4 regions of the Pseudomonas sp. SH10-3B genome follow, and region 2 is predicted to be linked to each of the others. Evidence: predicted binding sites of a transcription regulator. Region 2 holds the regulator's gene; each other region holds the start of a gene.
What was found. The regulator FliA, encoded in region 2, starts transcription of late flagellar genes. The targets are predictions, from matches to a motif close to CTAAAGTTTNNNNNNNNNNNGCCGNTAA.
Positions count from the first base shown of each region.

Region 1: the regulator FliA is predicted to act here: its motif matches at 1,752-1,779, upstream of J1G35_RS27160 (methyl-accepting chemotaxis protein).
Region 3: the regulator FliA is predicted to act here: its motif matches at 2,617-2,644, upstream of J1G35_RS17595 (methyl-accepting chemotaxis protein).
Region 4: the regulator FliA is predicted to act here: its motif matches at 3,070-3,097, upstream of J1G35_RS18240 (methyl-accepting chemotaxis protein).

Region 1 covers NZ_JAFLXD010000054.1:31,472-36,425, reverse strand. The annotation lists gene J1G35_RS27170 (inorganic phosphate transporter) at 1-252, opposite strand, end outside; gene J1G35_RS27165 (transporter) at 594-1,613, opposite strand; gene J1G35_RS27160 (methyl-accepting chemotaxis protein) at 1,874-3,502, shown strand; gene J1G35_RS27155 (GAF domain-containing sensor histidine kinase) at 3,503-4,675, opposite strand; gene J1G35_RS27150 (PepSY domain-containing protein) at 4,862-4,954, opposite strand, start outside.
Region 2 covers NZ_JAFLXD010000016.1:3,705-8,658, reverse strand. The annotation lists gene flhF (flagellar biosynthesis protein FlhF) at 1-1,299, shown strand, start outside; gene fleN (flagellar synthesis regulator FleN) at 1,405-2,238, shown strand; gene fliA (RNA polymerase sigma factor FliA) at 2,235-2,975, shown strand; gene J1G35_RS14185 (chemotaxis response regulator CheY) at 3,146-3,520, shown strand; gene J1G35_RS14180 (protein phosphatase CheZ) at 3,539-4,327, shown strand; gene J1G35_RS14175 (chemotaxis protein CheA) at 4,339-4,954, shown strand, end outside.
Region 3 covers NZ_JAFLXD010000022.1:62,302-67,255, reverse strand. The annotation lists gene J1G35_RS17595 (methyl-accepting chemotaxis protein) at 624-2,543, opposite strand; gene J1G35_RS17590 (FKBP-type peptidyl-prolyl cis-trans isomerase) at 2,806-3,423, shown strand; gene J1G35_RS17585 (hypothetical protein) at 3,559-3,816, opposite strand; gene J1G35_RS17580 (zinc ribbon domain-containing protein YjdM) at 3,976-4,317, opposite strand; gene J1G35_RS17575 (polyprenyl synthetase family protein) at 4,433-4,954, opposite strand, start outside.
Region 4 covers NZ_JAFLXD010000024.1:12,086-17,039, reverse strand. The annotation lists gene J1G35_RS18255 (ATP-binding protein) at 1-405, shown strand, start outside; gene J1G35_RS18250 (hypothetical protein) at 402-554, shown strand; gene J1G35_RS18245 (hypothetical protein) at 506-877, shown strand; gene J1G35_RS18240 (methyl-accepting chemotaxis protein) at 1,054-2,991, opposite strand; gene J1G35_RS18235 (bifunctional nitrate reductase/sulfite reductase flavoprotein subunit alpha) at 3,142-4,954, opposite strand, start outside.

The DNA of each region.
Region 1 (4,954 bases), on a different contig from region 2:
GAAGCCGTTGACGAATTCGAAACCCAGGGCGATCAACAGCGCCACACCCAGCAGCAGGAAAGGGGTCCACGTGGTGAGCTGGGCGCCCATTTCGTGCATGTCGTGCATGAGGCTGTAGGCGGTAAACAACAGGCCCATGGCGAGTACGGCGAAGAAAACGATCACTGTCACCAGGCCGGGTTTCTTGTCCAGGCGCGGTCTTGAATCGACGGAGGATGAGTGCGTGGAGGCAGTCAGGGAAGGGGTGGCCATGCCGGGGCATCCGTGTGGGGAGGATGCCGTTCATATTCGTTGCAGAATGTTACAGCGATGCTGCCACAAGTCATTGTTTAGGTAATTGGATCTGCCACTGGTCTATAAAGCGCCGGGGAGACCAAGGGTCTACACAACTTTTCAGACCCAGGCACATCTCCTTGTGGCGAGCGGGCTTGTCCCGCGTTGGGCTGCGTAGCAGCCCCTGTCAAGAGGAACGCGGTGTATCAGACACTCTGTAGAGGCCGGTTTTGGGGCTGCTTCGCAGCCCAACGCGGGACAAGCCCGCTCGCCACAACAGCGCTGTCTGCCGGGTTATCGGGGGCAAGCTTCTTCCCATGTCAATTTGAAAACTTGCGAAACGCCCAGCGCCCGGCGATCAGCGTGAAGGTCGCAACCAACGCCACCAGGATCCAGAATCCTTCCGGGTCCTGTGAAAGCGGTACACCGCCCACGTTCATGCCGAAAAAACCGGCGATGATGTTGATCGGCAATGCCAACACCGTCACCACGGTAAGGGTGAACAGCGTGCGGCTGCTTTGCTCGTTGAGGTTGGCGGCGATCTCTTCCTGCAGCAGCTTGATCCGTTCGCCCAGCGCCGTCAGGTCGTTGATGATCAGCGCAAACTCCTCGGTGGATTTGCGCAACTCCTTCACATCTTCTTTTTGCAGCCATTGCGGCGGGCGGTTGAGCAGGCGCAGCAGCGAGCCCGGCTCCAGCGCGAGCAGGCGTTGCAGGCGCACCAGCACCCGGCGCGCCGCACCCAGTTCCGCGCGGTTGGTGGACAGGCGCGAGGACAGCAACTGGTCTTCGATATGGTCGACGCTGATGCTGGTCTTGCGCACGATCTGCGTCAGCACTTCACCCTGGTCGCGCAGCAGGTGCACCAGCAGTTCCAGCGGTGAGCGAAAGCGTTCGCCGGCCTTCACCGACGAGCGCAACTTGTCCACCGAGTGCAGGGGTTGCAGGCGTGCGCTGATCAACAGCCGGCTGCGGGCGCACACCCACAGCGTGGAAATGTCCGACGAAACCATGCTGCTGAAGTTGAACACCACGTCGTTGACCACCGCCAGCAAGGCGGAGTCGACGTGTTCGATACGCGTGGAGCGTGAACCTTCGTGCAAGGCCTCGAAGAATTCTTCGGGCAAATCCAGGTTTGCCTGCATCCAGCGCTCGCACGCCGCGTGCGCCAGGTTCAGGTGCAGCCACAGGAACTCTTCCGGATCGGCGGGTTGCTGCAAGGCCTGGAGCGCGGTGGCCGAATCAATCTGTTCACCCTTTTCACCGGGGCGAAAACGAAAACCGTAGAGCAAGCCAAACAGATCGGAATCCTGGTGGCTGTGGTCAATGCTGTGGTTCATGGAGGCTCGCAGAGAAAAGGCCTGTAGGACGTTTCACAGGTCGCGTGGCGAATCATTACAGGGATATTTGACATTTTTATGACGGCTTTGAATTTGTTTCTGTTGAGTGACATTTTATTGACCGCTCATCAGGAATCGCTCAAGAAGGCTCTAACACGGCCGATTCAGGCCATAAGCACCGCTGTGGACGGGTGGTGCCTCTGACGACAGGGAAGTCATGGCGTGCTAGCACCCTTTCCCCTGTTTCGAGGTTTCCCCCGATGAATGTTTTGCGAACCTCCCTGCGGGCACAGATCCTGTCACTGCTCGGTGGCAGCCTGCTGGCGATGCTGTTGATCGCCCTGGCGTGTTTCAACTTTCTCTCCAACGGTGTGCAGAGTTACCGCAGTTTGCTCGAAGGGCCGTTGCTCACCTCCCAACTGATCGATGAAGCCAACCTGCAATTCAAGGTGCAGGTCCAGGAATGGAAAAACGTGCTGTTGCGCGGCAAACAGCCTCAGGACATGGAGAAATACTGGGGCCAGTTCCAGGACCGCCAACGTGATGTCCAAGGCATCCTCACGCGCTTGGTCAGCCAGACCCGCAGCGACGCAACCTTGAGCCAACGCATCGAAACCTTGCGTCAGGAACACCAGCAACTGGGTGTCGCTTACCAGCGCGGGCGTGATGCCTACGTGGCGGCGGGTGCAGATCCTACGGCGGGCGACACGGCCGTGAAGGGGGTGGACCGCGCCGCCAGCGAGCAGATGAGCGCTCTCGTCAGCGACCTGCGCGAACAAGGCGCACAAAAGTCACTGGCCATCAGCGCCTATGCTGAGCGCACGGTGTTGGTGGGCCTGGCAATCATGCTGCTATCGGGTGCCTTGATCGGCCTGTTCAGCCTGTGGCTGATCAACCGCAACCTGATTCTGCCGATCCGTGGCCTGATCGACTATGTCACCCAACTGAGCCATGGTCGTTTTGCCCAGCGCGTCACCAGCAAGCGCCAGGATGAATTGGGCCAATTGGCGGCTGCCGCCAATACCCTGCGCGACTTCCTCGCCGAGACCTTCAGTCGCTTGCAACGCAGCGCCACCGATCTGGTCAGCGCCAGCGGCGAGTTGAACTCGATTGCCGGGCTGATGGCCACTGGCACTCACGAGCAATTCAACCGCACCGACCAGGTAGCCACGGCCATGACCGAAATGTCGGCCACCGCCCAGGAAGTCGCCCGTCACGCCGCCAGTGCCTCGCGCGCTGCCGATGACGCTGACCAGTCGGCCCGCGAGGGCGGTGAAGTGATGAAGGTCACCATCGCCACCATCGGCCAGATGCGCACGGAAATTCTCAACACCGGCACCATCATCCGGCGCCTGGAAACCGACAGCGTGCGTATCGGCAAAGTGTTGGAAGTGATTCGCGGGATCGCCGAGCAAACCAACCTGCTGGCGCTGAACGCCGCGATCGAGGCGGCCCGTGCAGGCGAGGCGGGGCGCGGTTTTGCGGTGGTCGCCGATGAAGTCCGCAGCCTGGCGCAACGCACGGCGGCGTCGATCATCGAGATCAACCAGATTATCCATGCCGTGCAGACCGGTGCGATCGATGCCGCCGAGGCGATCGTCAGCGGCCAGTCGTGCAGCGATGACAGTGTGGAAAAAGTCAGCCAGGCCGGCGCCATGCTCGATCACATCACCCAGGCAGTGGAAGCGATCCGCGACATGAACCGCCAGATCGCCACGGCGGCCGAGGAACAGACGTCGGTGGCTGAGGATATTTCGCGCAATATCACCCAGATCACTACCGTGGCCACGGCCAACCTCGACAATGTGCAGCGCACCGAAGCGGCGAGCCACAACCTGCGTAGCTTGTCCGGCGAGTTGAATGAGGTGACCGCGCGTTTGAGCGCCTGATCAGCCGGTGGGCAGGCTGAACGTGAACACCGTGCCGTGCTCGGCGCTGGTGGACACGTTGAGTTCACCGCCATGGGCCTCGGCAATCTGCTTGACGATATACAACCCCAGGCCCAGGCCGGCCTGGGGCGTGTTCGTCGCCGGGCGTGAGTAAGGCTCGAACAGACGGGGCAGGGCTTGCGCGTTGATCTGTCCGGGGTTTTTCACCGACAGATGGAAACGGTCTTGCTCGACCTGCGCATGCACCTCCACGGGGCCGTCATGGTTGCCATGGTGGATGGCATTGGCGACCAGATTGGAGAGCAACTGCGCCAGGCGGTCACGGTCACCACGCACCCCTTGCAGGTCGCCGATATCTGCGCGGATGACCCGCTGCGGATGCACGCTCTGCACCTCCGACACCACATGCTGCAATGCCGCCTGCAAACCCTGGCAATCGCCGATGTTCAGCGGGATGCCGGTGCCCATGCGGCCCCTGGCGAAATCCAGCACGTCTTCCACCAACTGCGCAGCGCGCCGGCCGCTGGTGAGGATATGCCGCACGAGGGTGTCGGTGGCCGGGTCCGGGTGCTTGCGCAGCAGCCGTTCGGCAGCGACGTTAATTGCAAACAGCGGGTTGCGCAGGTCATGGCCGAGCACGGCGATAAATTGCTCGCGCAGTTCGGCGGTGCCGCGTTCTTCCTGCAATTGCGCCTGGGTGTGCTGCGCGGCTTCTTCGGCTTCGATCTGCAACGACAGCACGCGGGCGAACGACTCCATGGTCGACTGGATCGTACTGCTGCGCAGCACGGCGGGGTTGGGGTCCAAGGCGCAGATCGTGCCGAAAAAGCGCCCGTCGGTGCGGAACACCGGCACCGAAATATAGCTTTCGAAGTGATACAGGCGCGGCGTGTGGTGGTCGTGGTAGAGCGGGTCTTCGCTGGCCTTGTCGATCACCACGGACACATGGGAACCGCGAATCTCGTGGCAGATCGTGGTGGTCAGGTCCAGCTCGCCACCGACGCCGAGGCCGAAGTCCAGTTGGTCGAGCACGGCACAGGCGGTCCAGGTGTCGTCGGTCACCCGCGCCACCGCGGCGAAGCGCAGGCCGGTCATGTCGCTGATGACTTGGAGCATCGCGGGTACGGCACTGATTCGGCCAATAGTGGCGATGTCGGCGGCTTTTTGCCCCATGCAGCAGTCTCGGCAAGTGGTGAGCGGGAGGGAGGCTCAGTTCAGTGCCTGGGATTTTAGCGACCTTGTGTGATATAGGTGTAATTTCATTCGGTAAATTAAGTTTTTTCCTATGCGTGGTGAGCGAGCGCGCATAAAAAAACCGCGCCACCCGGAGGTGGCGCGGTTTCAGGTGACGGGGGTCACTCAGGTGTCGAGTTTGTCTTCCAGTACGGCGCCAGTTTTGGCGTCGAGTTTGACTTCAAACTTCTTGCCGGCGGTGTCGGTCAGATCGACTTC
Region 2 (4,954 bases):
TTCGCCGCCGATATGCGTCAGGCCATGAAACTGGTCCGCGATGAGCTGGGCGCCGACGCCGCGATTATCGGTAACCGTCGTATTGCCGGCGGTGTCGAGCTGACGGCTGCCCTGGATTACACCCCCTCGGCGTTGGCGCCGCGTGTGCCGAACATGGAGCTTGAAGACGAGCTGCGCAAGACTGCGTCGCGCATCGTCTCGGCCCAGGCTGAACTGAGCATGCGTGGCGACAGCGATGCCACCACCAATCGCCAGTTGTTCGCCGGCCTGCCGCTGACCGCCGCCGAGCCGCTGGTCGAACCAACCTTTATCGAACCGCCGCGTCCTGCTGCGCCAGCCCCGGCCGCCGCAGTCGACCAGCGCGTCTTCGACTCGATGCGCTTTGAACTCAACGGCCTGCGCGAACTGCTGGAAGTGCAACTCGGGTCGCTGGCCTGGACCCAGCTGCAAGGCAGCAAACCGCAACAGGCCAACCTGTGGCGCCGCCTGCAACGCATCGGCTTGTCCGGCCCGTTGTCCCGCGACCTGCTGGCGCTGACCACCGAAATCGAAGAGCCTCGCCAGGCCTGGCGCATGTTGCTGGCCCACCTGGCGCGGATGATCGCCACCCCGGAAATCGAACCCCTGGAAGAGGGCGGCGTGATTGCCATGGTCGGCCCTGCCGGCATGGGCAAGACCACCACCCTGGCCAAGCTGGCGGCGCGTTACGTGCTCAAGTACGGCGCGAATAACATCGCGCTGGTGAGCATGGACAGCTACCGCATCGGCGCCCAGGAACAGCTCAAGACCCTGGGCCGTATCCTCAATGTGCCGGTCACCCACGTCGACCCGGGCCAGTCCCTGGCCAACGCGCTCGATCCGTTGCTGCGCAAGCGTGTGGTGCTGATTGACACCGCCGGCCTGCAAGCCAGCGATCCGGCGTTGCGCATGCAGCTGGAAAGCCTGGCCGGGCGCGGCATCAAGTCAAAAAATTACCTGGTGCTTGCAACCACCAGCCAGAAACAGGTTCTTACCGCTGCGTACCATAGCTACAAGCGTTGCGGTCTGGCCGGTTGCATCCTGACCAAACTGGATGAAACCGCCAGCCTGGGCGAAGTGTTGAGCCTGGCTATCAGCCATGAACTACCGGTTGCTTACCTGACCGACGGGCCGCGGATCCCGGATGATTTGCATCTGCCGCGCCGTCATCAGTTGGTCAGCCGCGCCGTGAGCGTGCAAATGCAAGAAGAGCCTAGCGAGGAAGCGATGGCCGATATGTTCGCCGACCTTTACCACAACCCGGCAAAGCGGGTGGGTTGAGGCGCGATGAACACCGTGAAATGTACCTACATCGATGGTCTGCAAGCGATTCACGCGGCCAAGCCATGTAGCCTGCGTCTAAGCAAGACAAGGTAAAGAAATAAAATGGGCAGCATGCATCCCGTACAGGTGATCGCGGTGACCGGCGGCAAAGGTGGCGTCGGAAAAACTAACGTGTCAGTGAATTTGTCCCTGGCCCTGGCAGAGCTTGGCCGTCGCGTCATGCTGCTGGATGCTGACCTGGGGCTGGCGAACGTCGACGTTCTGCTGGGGCTGACGCCCAAACACACCCTTGCCGATGTGATCGAGGGGCGCTGTGAGCTGCGCGATGTGCTGCTCCAGGGCCCTGGCGGGATCCGCATCGTGCCGGCCGCCTCCGGCACCCAGAGCATGGTGCACCTGAGTCCGGCTCAGCATGCCGGCCTGATCCAGGCATTCAGTGATATCGGCGACAACCTCGACGTGCTGGTGATCGACACCGCCGCCGGGATCGGCGAGTCCGTGGTCAGCTTCGTGCGCGCGGCGCAGGAAGTCTTGCTGGTGGTCTGCGATGAACCCACCTCGATCACCGACGCCTACGCCCTGATCAAACTGCTTAACCGCGACTACGGCATGAACCGCTTCCGCGTCCTGGCCAACATGGCCCAGAGCCCGCAGGAAGGTCGCAACCTGTTCGCCAAGTTGACCAAGGTCACGGATCGCTTTCTCGATGTGGCCTTACAATACGTCGGCGCAGTTCCCTACGACGAGTGTGTGCGCAAGGCTGTGCAAAAGCAGCGTGCAGTCTACGAAGCGTTCCCTCGCTCCAAATGCGCATTGGCGTTCAAGGCTATTGCCCAGAAGGTCGATACCTGGCCGTTGCCTGCCAACCCTCGGGGGCATCTGGAGTTTTTCGTCGAGCGATTGGTGCATCAGACGAGTGCAGGACCGGTGCTATGACAGCGAACGGCTATAACGCGTACAAGAAGTCTGCCCGTGACAGTCAAGGCGAGTTGATCGAGCGCTATGCGCCGCTGGTCAAGCGGATCGCCTATCACCTGCTGGCACGCCTGCCCGCCAGTGTCCAGGTCGAAGACCTGATCCAGGCGGGCATGATCGGCCTGCTCGAAGTGTCGACCAAGTACGACGCAAGCAAGGGTGCAAGTTTCGAGACCTATGCGGGTATCCGTATCCGTGGCGCGATGCTGGACGAAGTGCGCAAGGGTGACTGGGCGCCACGCTCGGTGCACCGCAATACGCGCATGGTCAGTGACGCAATTCGGGCAATTGAAGCAAAAACCGGTCGCGACGCTAAAGATCACGAAGTTGCGGCCGAACTCCAATTGAGTCTCGACGATTATTACGGGATTTTGAACGATACCTTGGGCAGCCGCCTGTTCAGTTTCGACGACCTGTTGCAGGACGGCGAGCACGAAGGGCTGCACGAGGACGGCGCGAGCGCGCATATGGAGCCGTCGCGTGACCTGGAAGACGAACGTTTCCAGGGGGCGTTGGCGGACGCCATTGCCAACCTGCCGGAGCGCGAGCGGTTGGTGTTGGCGCTGTACTACGACGAAGAGCTGAACCTCAAGGAAATCGGTGAGGTCCTGGGGGTCAGCGAATCGCGTGTCAGCCAGTTGCACAGCCAGTGCGCGGCCCGCTTGCGGGGGCGTTTGGGAGAGTGGCGAGCGCGCTGACAGGCAGTGTGGGGAGCATTGCAAAGCGATACCGCGAAGGTGATTGGCCTTCGCGGGTTCGACCCGTGGTGCCCCCGGCAGTCCTTGTTGTGTAATGCCTGTTGATTGAAATGGCGCGTCCAGGTGCTGGGCGCGTTTAAGACTGCTTGGAGGTCGAATTGGACAAGAACATGAAAATCCTCATCGTTGATGACTTCTCAACGATGCGGCGGATCATAAAAAACCTGTTGCGTGACCTGGGGTTCACAAACACGGTCGAGGCGGATGATGGCCTGACGGCGATTCCGATCCTCAACAGCGGGAGCATCGACTTTCTGGTAACGGACTGGAACATGCCGGGCATGACCGGTATCGACTTGTTGCGCCACGTGCGTGCCGACGAAAAACTGCGCAGCCTTCCCGTGTTGATGGTGACCGCCGAGGCCAAGCGTGAACAGATCATCGAAGCCGCCCAAGCCGGGGTCAACGGTTACGTGGTCAAGCCATTCACTGCACAGGCCTTGAAAGAGAAGATCGAAAAGATCTTCGAACGCATCCACGGCTAATGCCATCGCGGGGGAGCTATGGAGCATAAAGAAACGTCACTGGGCGACTTTGAGTCGACCCTGAAAAAGCATGCTCACCAGTTGGTCGACAGCCTTGAAAAAGGCCATTTCGGCGACGCGGTGCAGTTGATCCATGAGCTCAACCAGACCCGTGACCGCGGCCTGTACCAGGAAGTGGGCAAGCTCACACGCGAGCTGCACAGTGCGATCGTCAATTTCCAGATTGATCCGCACATGCCCCAGGCCGAAGAGATTTCGCAGATCACCGATGCCACCGAACGCCTGTCCTATGTGGTCAGGCTGACCGAGGCGGCGGCCAACCGCACCATGGACCTGGTGGAAAACGCCACGCCCCTGGTTAACGGCATGGCCACTGAGGCCCACGCCCTGAGCAACGACTGGGGCCGCTTCATGCGCCGTGAAGTCGGTGCAGAAGAGTTTCGTGAGCTGGCCCGTCGAGTCGAAGGGTTCCTGTCACGCAGCGAGCAGGAAAACCGCACGGTTGCCAGCAACCTCAATGACATTCTGCTCGCCCAGGATTACCAGGACCTGACTGGTCAGGTGATCAAGCGTGTGACCCAGTTGGTCACCGAAGTGGAAAGCAACCTGCTCAAATTGGTGCTCATGGCCGGCCAGGTCGACCGTTTTGCCGGCATCGAACATGACCGCGAAGCGATCCTCTCTGAAAAAGATCCACAAAAACATCTCGCCAAGGGTGAAGGTCCGCAGATTCATGCCGATAAACGTGAAGACGTTGTGTCAGGTCAGGATGACGTAGATGACCTGTTATCCAGTTTAGGCTTCTAAGGAGCACCCACATGAGCTTCGGCGCCGATGAAGAGATCCTTCAGGATTTCCTTGTAGAGGCCGGCGAAATTTTAGAGCAACTGTCCGAACAACTGGTCGAGCTGGAAAGCCGCCCGGATGATGCGAACCTGCTCAATGCAATTTTTCGCGGTTTTCATACTGTAAAAGGGGGCGCCGGCTTCCTCCAGCTCCATGAGCTGGTGGAGTGCTGCCACATCGCCGAGAACGTGTTCGACATCCTGCGCAAGGGTGAGCGTCACGTTGATTCGGAGTTGATGGACGTGATTCTCGAAGCACTGGATGCGGTCAACGGCATGTTCAGCGAAGTTCGCGAGCGTGCCCCGATCACCGCAGCCACGCCGGAACTGCTGGCCGCCCTGGCGCGCTATGCAGAGCCGGCCGACACCACGGCAGCGCCGGTGGTCGAAGCCGCACCGGAACCGGTGGCGGAGCCTGAAGCAGATGTGACGGACAGTGAGTTCGAACAACTGCTCAACTCCCTCAGTGCCGTCAAGGCCGAGGCCGAAGCTCCGGCCGCCGTTGCCCCGGCTGTCGCGCCGAGCAGCGAAGACATTACCGACGCTGAGTTCGAGTCTTTGCTCGACCAGTTGCACGGCAAAGGTCAGT
Region 3 (4,954 bases), on a different contig from region 2:
GCAATAAAAAACCGCCTTGGTAGGCGGTTTTTTTGCAATCCCAGTTAGTGGCTGGGGTTGCATTCTTACAGGAAGCGCTGACCCGCCAGAGGGATACTAATGCCGGTTATCGTCTCGCGCAAGGCTTGACGAGGGGCGTCACTTTTTATCTGTCGACTTTATTTCTATTTAGAGTTGGTGGCAAAAAATTGCAACATATCAGTTGATCTTTCCAGCAGGTTTATCGTCGCCTGTCACACCTTTGATCTGGATGTTGATTAGTATCACCCCCGTTCCAAGTATGTCGTTTTGTAGGTGGCTGGGTATGCGCGCGGAATTATGGACCGAACGCCACGGGCTAGTAATCCGTGCAGGATTCATGCGGGAGGAACCAAAGCCCGGCCGCCTCACAGGAAGCGTTGACCCGCATCCAAAGGCTCACGTGTTCCGGTAAGTGTGCTGGAGGTAAGGCCCAACTCACGGAGGGCCGAGTATGTCTAAGTTTGCACGACGTACGTGGAACCTCGTAGTGAATGCCGTACGTGTTTATCACGTGTGGACATTCCTGCGGAACAGCTTCGATGACCTGTAAGGTCTGAGAAGTGGAGCCGCTTCGGTTAATACCGAAGCGGCTTTTTGGTTTCTTAAACCCGGAAGTGACTGACCATCTGCTGCAACTGGCTACCCAAACGCGCCAGTTCCACGCTCGATTTTGCCGTCTCATCGCTCGCGGTGGCGGTCTGCTCGGACACATCACGCACATTCACAATGCTGCGGCTGATTTCTTCGGCCACGGCGCTTTGTTGTTCGGCGGCGGCGGCGATCTGCTGGTTCATCGACTGGATGTTCGACACCGTGCGGGTGATGTTTTCCAGTGACACACCGGCCTTGCGCGTCAGTTCGACACTGCTGTCGGTGAGGCTGCGGCTGTTGTTCATCACGTTGGCAACTTGCTGGGTACCGTTCTGCAAACCGGCGACCAGGCCTTCGATTTCCTCGGTGGACTTTTGCGTGCGTTGGGCCAGGCCGCGCACTTCGTCGGCGACCACGGCAAAGCCGCGACCGGCTTCACCGGCACGTGCCGCTTCAATCGCTGCGTTGAGGGCCAGCAAGTTGGTCTGTTCGGCCACCGCCTTGATCACGTCCATCACGCTGCCGATCTTGTTGCTCTCTTGTTGCAGGTGCGCCATGGCGTCGGTGGAACGCGCCACTTCGGCGGCCAGGCGTTCGATCTGGGCGATGGCCTCGGCTACCACTTTGTCGCCAGCGCGGGCTTGGCCGTCAGCGTCGGCGGCGGCCAGAGAGGCTTGCTCGGCGTTGCGTGCAACTTCCTGCACGGTGGCGGTCATTTCGTGCATCGCCGTGGCGACCTGGTCGGTCTCGATCTTCTGGCTGTTCACACCGGCGCTGGTCTGCTCGGTGACGGCCGACAACTCTTCGGCAGCGCTGGCGATCTGGGTCACGCCGTCGCGAATACCGCTGATCAATTCACGCAGGGTCGTGCCCATGCGCTGAATGCCTTGTTGCAATACGCCCAGCTCATCGCGACGGGTGACCTGGATATTGTGGCTCAGGTCGCCGGAGGCAATGCGTTCAACCACAGCCAGGGTTTCCTGCAGTGGACGCGTGATCTGGCGGGTGATCACCAGTGCCGCGATGATGCCGACCAGCAGTGCCAGCAACGTGCTGATCAGCTGCAGGCTGCGGGCCTGGGCGCTTTCGGCGTCGCGACGGTCCAGCTGGATGTCGTACAGCTTGTCACTGATCGTGACGATATCCGCGCCTTGGGTGGTCATTTCGGCACGGGCAGCCACGATGTTGGCGTTGGCGGCCTTGTAGTTCTGTACAGCGCTGCGATAGGCGCCAAGGGCGGTTTCCAGGGCAGTCAATGCGCTTTGCTGGCTGGCGCCGAAGGCGGCGCTGAGGTCTTTCAAGCCACTGACGGCTTTTTCGATTTGTGCGGCAGCGCGGGCTTCGGTGTCCGGGTTGACGTTGCCGGTGTAGCCGCGCACTTCGTAACGGGCCAACTGGAACTGCATCTTGGCGTCGGCTACGGCCTGGAACTGGGCAAGGTGCTCCGAGCTGTCGGGCATTTGCTTCACGCTGGCTTCCAGCGCTTCGATTTGGGCGTTGGCACTGTCGGCCTTGTCGCCCATCACTTGGCGAGAGGCATTACCGTTACGGTAAGCCTCACGCATTTTGTTCAGGGATTGCTGATAAGCCGTGATGATGGCTTTCTGCTCGTTGAGCAGCTTGACGTTTTCCGGGCTCTTGAAGCTGTCCAGCAGTTTCTGTTGCTGGGCAGTGAAGGCATCCAGGCTGGTCTGCACGTTCTGCGCCACGGCTTCATCACCGTTGGCGAGCATGTACTGCAGACGCACGATGCGCAGCTTGGTCAGTGAGGCGTTGAGCTGGGTGATGTCGCTCATCCAGTTGCTGCGGTCGATCAGACTGCCCAGGCTGGTCCAGCCGGTGAGGGCCAGGATCGAGGTGAGGACAAGCACCAGGCCGAAGCCCAGGCCCAGTTTGAGGTTGACGCTGATGTTACCGAACCAGCTGTTCATCTAATGCTCCGCAAAGGTGATGTCTGTCTGCTGGACGGTGTTGTTATTTGAGCCAGCCAAAGTGTGTAGCGCTGTATCGGCGACGAGGGACGAATCTGAAGTGCTTTTATTGCGCGTGCGACGAAGGGTCGCGATCCCAGTGTCGCGCCAGCGTGGAGGGCTCATCACGGGCAGGTCTTGTGTGCTAGTCTGCTGGCCCTTTTAGTTCTGGGCGGTGCGGGAAACCGATGTTTTCAGTGCTGCCCTACAGCGGAGCCTCTTCATGTCCGAAGTTAATCTGTCCACCGACGAAACCCGCGTCAGCTACGGTATCGGCCGTCAGTTGGGCGACCAACTGCGCGACAACCCACCGCCGGGTGTGAGCCTGGACGCGATCCTGGCTGGCCTGACCGACGCGTTCGCCGGCAAACCAAGCCGTGTTGATCAAGAGCAAATGGCTGCAAGCTTCAAGGTCATTCGCGAAATCATGCAAGCCGAAGCGGCTGCCAAGGCTGAAGCGGCTGCTGGTGCTGGCCTGGCGTTCCTGGCTGAAAACGCCAAGCGTGATGGCATCACCACCCTGGCTTCCGGCCTGCAGTTTGAAGTGCTGACTGCGGGTGACGGCGCCAAGCCGACCCGTGAAGACCAGGTCCGCACCCACTACCACGGCACCCTGATCGACGGCACTGTGTTCGACAGCTCCTACGAGCGTGGCCAGCCAGCAGAATTCCCGGTTGGCGGCGTGATCGCCGGCTGGACCGAAGCCCTGCAACTGATGAATGCCGGCAGCAAATGGCGCCTGTACGTGCCGAGCGAACTGGCTTACGGCGCTCAAGGCGTTGGCAGCATTCCGCCGCACAGCGTGCTGGTGTTTGACGTCGAGCTGCTCGACGTTCTGTAAGACCTGCTTTTGATTACCTGTAGGAGCGAGCTTGCTCGCGAAAAACGTCAACGATGGCGCGGGCATCCTGGATGAGCGCGTTGTTTATGCGGTCTTCGCGAGCAGACTCGCTCCTACAGCGTTTTGCTGGTTTTCTCATGGATGAAATTTGCCATTGAGTTCCGTCGCCGGGCGCAATGCTCGGGCGTAGCAGAACAGAAACAGATTGCGCACCACTTCCTTCAGTACACCGGGTTCACTGGAACTCAGGCCATTGACGTCCAGGTCACCCTGGTCCTGCAGCTCGTTCAACGCTTCTTCTTCCAGCACCGCACAGACTTCGCCGGTTTCCCGATGGAGGATGCGCAGGTAAGGGTGTGGGCGGTCGAGCCAGGCATCTATCAAATAAGTCATGGTTAAATCTCCTTGATGGGTTTCAATGAGAATAATTCTTATTCGTAGAATAGCAAGTGCCTATTGGCAGTTTCCTGGTTTTTCTGTGTGGATATTGAGAGGGGTCAACGGGGAGGGCAAAACGCCATCCCGCGCGGGCGCGGGATGGATACAGCAGGTTCAGACTTTGCGCACGAACTCGGACTTGAGTTTCATCGGGCCAATACCGTCGATCTTGCAATCGATATCGTGGTCGCCGTCGCACAGGCGGATGTTCTTGACCTTGGTGCCGACCTTCACGACCAGGGACGTACCCTTGACCTTGAGGTCTTTGATCACGGTGATGGTGTCGCCGTCCTGCAGGACGTTGCCCACAGAGTCTTTCTTCACGGTTTCATCGCCGGCCACTTCGGCCTCGCCATTGGCGGACCACTCATGGGCGCATTCCGGGCAGATCAGCTGGGCGCCGTCTTCGTAGGTGTATTCGGAATTGCATTTTGGGCAGGGTGGCAACGTGCTCACTAAAGCTCCTTAAAGGTCAGGATGGCTAAAAGTCGCACATTATATAGGGAATTGGACCAAGGCAGGGCGCGGTCTTGGATGGGTAATCCCACATTAGTCCGCGCCTGCAAGTATTTTAGTGAGTACGCGCGACCGCAAACTCACTCAGTTCAACCAGGGCATCCCGGTATTTGCTGGCTGGAAGGGCTTCCAGGCACTTGATTGCACGGGCCACGTAGTCACGCGCCAGTTGAGCGGTGTAGTCCAGGGAGCCCGAGGCCTCCACAGCCTCACGGATGCTTTCCAGGTCTTCGATCCCGCCTTTCTGGATCGCCTTGCGCACCAGGGCAGCCTGCTCCGGTGTGCCTTCGCGCATGGTGTAGATCAGCGGCAAGGTCGGTTTGCCCTCGGCCAGGTCGTCACCGACGTTCTTGCCCAGGGTCTCGGCGTCGCCACGGTAGTCGAGCAGGTCGTCTACCAGCTGGAATGCCACGCCCAGGTGGTCACCGAAGGTCCGCAGGGCTTCGGCCTGTTCGGCGGTCGCGCCACACAGCGCGGCGGCGCTGTGGGTAGAGGCTTCGAAGAGCATCGCGGTTTTGCCGCGAATCACTTCCATATAGGTTTCTTCGGTGGTGCTGGCGTCGCGGACCTTAGACAG
Region 4 (4,954 bases), on a different contig from region 2:
CACGCCGCCATCCTGCTCAGCGAAGACACCTGGCTCGCCCAACTGTACCCCGGTGAAATCCTCTCGATCGCCGACTACCTGCGCTGTGCCCAGCGGATTCGCGGGGTGTTGGGGCCGCTGGTGGTCAACCTGCTTGAATCCGGCGTCAACGTGGTGCTGGATTTTCCGGCCAACACCCTGGCCAATCGCGAATGGCTGCTGGGGTTGGCGCAGGCCGCCGAGGTGCCGCATCGGCTGCATTACCTCGAACGGGACGACGCCACCTGCCGCGCCCGGCTGCATGCGCGCAATGCGCGGGGCGACCACGATTTTGCGGCGACGGACGCCGAGTTTGATCTGATCACAAGGCATTTCTGCGTGCCGAGTGAGGCGGAAGGGCTGGTGATCGAGGTGCATCGCGCATGAATAACCCTTCTACGGGCCTCGACGCGGACGGCTTTATCCTCACCGTCGCCGACACCCCCGTGCAGCGTGAATACCAGTCATTGCTGGCGAAGATCTGTCAGTGCATTTCGAACGGTTTCGGCCGTCCCGTGACATCGCGCTGGCGGTGAATGGCGATTTCCATATCGTATTGAGCACCTACCTCACGCGCATCGCGTGCGCCGATACCGAGACGCAGCGGCTTCGCTTGCAGCGCGAGGCTTCACGCAAGCTGATCAGGTCCACTCATGTACTGCGCTCGGAAGAGGCGTCGACATGGCCGCACACCCTTGAAGAGCATGTGGCGATGTTCGTCCGGGGGTATCCGCAGCGGGTCACTCACATTGCGTTCTTTCTCTTTGAGGCCAAGAACCCTGGCGCCACGATGGAAAACTTCATCACGCGGCTTCGAGCTTTTCTGGATTGGATGGCTTCACCCGCAGGCACTGCGTAGCAGCCCCAGTAAAGAAGAACGTGCTGTAGCAGACACTCTGTAGCGGCTGGTTTTGGGGCTGCTTCGCAGCCCAACGCGGGCGGTGCGACGATTCGCCAAGCCCGCTCGCCACAGGGGGATTTGTCAGGGGCTGAAAAGTTGCGTAGATACCCATGCCTACCAGATGGCGACAATCATCAGGACTTGAAGCGCCCCACCAAGCCATTCAACTCATCCGACAGATTCGCCAAGCGCCCCGAGTCGTCCTGCGCCGAGTTGGCCAGGCTTTCCACCAGTCGCGCTTCGTCGTAGATCTGTTGGATATGCCGGTTGATCTCCTCGGCCACGCTGTGTTGTTCCTCGGCGGCGGCGGAGATTTGCAGGTTCTGGTCGCGGATTTCGTTGACCGACAACTGGATGCCTTCAAAGCTGTCACGCGCGCTTTCGATGGACGACACGCTGGCTCGTGACAGGTCCAGGCAACTGCCCATCTTTTGCGTGACTTCCTGGGTCTTGTTTTCCAGGGTGCCGAGCAGGTGCTCGATCTCGCCGGTGGAGTCGGAGGTGCGCTTGGCCAACGCGCGCACTTCGTCGGCGACCACGGCAAAGCCACGACCCTGGTCACCGGCACGGGCGGCCTCGATGGCGGCATTGAGCGCCAGCAGGTTGGTCTGTTCGGCAATCGCGCGGATGGTGCCGATGATCTGGTTGATGCTGCGACTGCCGGCTTCGAGTTCGACCATGGCGTCGGACGACTCGGTCAAGCGGCGGCCCAGGCGATTGACGTTATCGGTGGTGACTTCGATCTGTTGCTTGCCCTCGGCCACGCGGCGATGGCCGTTCTCCGCCGAATCCGCCGCACTGCTGCAGGAGCGCGCGACTTCGTTGGCGGTGGCGACCATTTCATTGAACGCGGTGGACACCAGTTCCACCGCCTCGCGTTGACGGCCGGCGGCTTCATTCATGTTGTGCGCCACTTCACTGTTGACCTTGGACGCGTTGTGCAAATTGGCCGACGCCGCGCCGATGTGCTGGATCAATTGGCGGATGGCGGCGAGGAACTTGTTGAACCAGCCGGCCAGTTCGGCGGTTTCATCCTTGCCCTGCACCTGCAGTTCGTGGCGCAGGTCGCCTTCACCCTCGGCAATCGACTGCAAACCGGTACTGACCTGGCCGATAGGCTTGACGATTACTTTGGAAAACGCCGCCGCGAGCACGCCGAAGATCAGCACCAGCACGCCGACGATGACGGCGGTGAGGTAGGTCATGCGTGTGGCTTCGGCCATGACTTCGCGGTGTTCAATCAGGCCGATATAGCGCCAGCCCAGGCCGGGGGACGTCCACACGTTGGCCATGTAGCGCACGCCGTTGATTTCCACTTCGGTAGACCCTTGGGTCTCGGCCAAGTGTGCGTAGGCGGCACCCAGGTCCTTGAGCGGCTTGAAGCTGTGGGCGGCGTCGCGCGGGTCGACCAGCACCACGCCGTCTTCGATCAGCATCACGTAACCGCTTTCGCCGAGCTTGATGCTCTTGACCAGTTCGGTGAGGTTCTTCAGCGACACGCTGACCACGAACACGCCCTTGGCTTTGCCGGCGCTATCCAGCAATGCCCGGGCAGTGCCGACCAGCGCCACGTCGTCTTTGTCGTAGTAGTAAGCCGGCGTGCGCACGGTCTTGCCGGGGCTGGCCATGGCGGCCTTGTACCAAGGGCGCGCGCGTGGGTCGTACTTGGCCAGTTGCGGATCATCCGGCCATTTGACGTAAGTGCCGTCTTCCAGGCCGATGGAGAGGATGGCGGCTGCCGGGTGCGTGGCGCCGAAGCGCGCAAAGCGCTCGATGACCGCTTGTGCCGCTGCTGGCATCGGCTGACTGGCGGCGTCGGCGGGCTGGTAGTTCTTCAGCGTTTCCACGGAGGAGTACACAGGATCCATGGCCATTTGATCGACGTTCTGCTGCGTACCGTCGAAGAACTGGCGGATATTGCCATCGATCTGGCGGATTTCCCGGGTGCTGCCATCAATAAACTGGTCAACGGCCTGGGTCCGTGTGTTCATCACGGAGATGACCGCCACCAGGCTTACCGGGATAAACGCGACCGAGACAAAAGCCAGCACCAGCTTATTTTTTATTTTCATCGAGACGACCATCAGCGTAGGGGGCGGTCAAACCGTCTCGCTCCGGAAAAAGAGCGCGGCGATTTGCTATCACCGCTGTTTCGGCCCGATGCCGGTAAATCTTTAGGGTTTTTTGTACACAATACAAAGTGCTTATTGTTCTGTATCCAATCAGTAGACATCACGCAGATAGCGCTTCTGTTCGCTCAACTGGCGCCAGTACTCCACGGCGCCCTCAACACCAAGCCTGCCGTGGGTTTGCGCGACCTGGCGCAGAGCCTGGTCGACGTCTTTGGCCATGTGGCTGGCATCCCCGCAGATATACAGCTGCGCGCCGTCCTGCAGCCAGCGCCACAGCTCGGCGCCGTGTTCGTGGATGCGGTCCTGCACGTAGACCTTCTGCGCCTGGTCGCGGGAGAACGCCAGGCTCAGGTGAGTGAGCAAGCCGTCGTGCTGCATGCCTTGCAGTTCGTCCTGGTAGTAAAAGTCGCTGGCCGCGTGTTGCTCGCCAAAGAACAGCCAGTTGCGGCCCTGATGCCCTTGGGACCGACGTTCCTGCAAAAACGCGCGGAACGGCGCCACACCGGTGCCGGGGCCGATCATGATCATCGGCACGTCGCCGTTGGCCGGTGTGCGGAAGTGTTTGGACGGCTGCACGAACAACGGCACCTCGCTGTCTGCGGCGCGGTCGGCGAGGAAGGTCGAGGACACGCCCTTGCGCTTGCCATAGCGCACGGCGGCCACGGTGAGGTGCACTTCCTGCGGGTAGGCTTTGGCGCTGGAGGCGATTGAATACAAACGCGGTTGCAGGCGCTTGAGGGTGCCGAGCAGTTCGTCCGCCGAGCAATCGATGGGGTATTCGTGCAGCACATCCACCAGTTGTCGGCCCCACAGCCAGCCTTGCAATTCGGCTTTGCGCTCAGGGTTCAGCAGTTGCTTGAGGCCTGGGTTGGTGCTGCGCTCGGCAATAAAGGCCAAGGTGTCGCTGCTGGGCCGGGCAATTTCGAAACGCTGGGTCAGCGCCTGGTGCAGCGGTACATCGCCGAAGGTGTCGATGTTCACGCAGGCAGCCGGATCCAGACGCGTCAGGTCGAGCAGTTCGCTGACCAGTTCCGGGCAGTTGCGTGGCATGACGCCCAGGGCATCACCGGCTTCATAGCTCAGCCCGGAATCGGTCAGGTCCAGGGCGAACTGGCGGGTTTCCTTGTGGGCGCTCTGTGGGTTCAGGTGCCGGTTGAGCAGCAGTCGTGAGCCATGCAGTTTGGTTTTGCCTGCCGGTGTGGCGGGCGTTACCGGGGCTACGGGCTTTGCCGGGTGGAGGGTCTGTTGGAACCGGGCCAGCCACGCATCGGCGCGTTCTTCGAATTCGGTGTCGCAGTCGACGCGTTCAAGCAGGCGGGTGGCGCCCAACTCCAGCAAGCGCTGGTCGAGTCGCTGGCCGTGCTTGCAGAACTGGTCGTAATTCGGATCACCCAAGGCCAGCACCGCAAAGCGCAGCGACTCCAGGCGGATCTCGACGGTGCTGAGGCTGTGCCAGAAGCCTTCGCCGTTGTCGGGCGGGTCGCCGTCGCCGAAGGTGCTGCTGATCAGCGCGAGGTTTTGTGTGCTCGCCAGTTTGCTCGCCGGGAAATCCGCCATCGCGCTGAGCTCCACGCTGATGCCCGCGTCGCGCAAGCGCTTGGCGAATCGCTCGGCGAGGGCTTCGGCGTTACCGGTCTGCGAGGCCCATAACAGGGTGACGGCCGGGGAGGGCGGTGCTGTAACGGCGCTGGCTTCTGCACGGCTGAACAGCCCGCCGAGCAAACCGTCCAGCCACAGGCGGGTGTCCTTGGCCAGCGGCGCATGGCTTGGCATCACCGGCACACCGGCTGCCTGGCGCCCGGCGTCGGAGCGCAGGCCGCTGAGGAAACCTGCGAGGTAAGTGCGTTCGCTGTCGCTCAATGAGGGGGCCGGCACGTTGCGGATGCCGGCAATATCGGCGAAG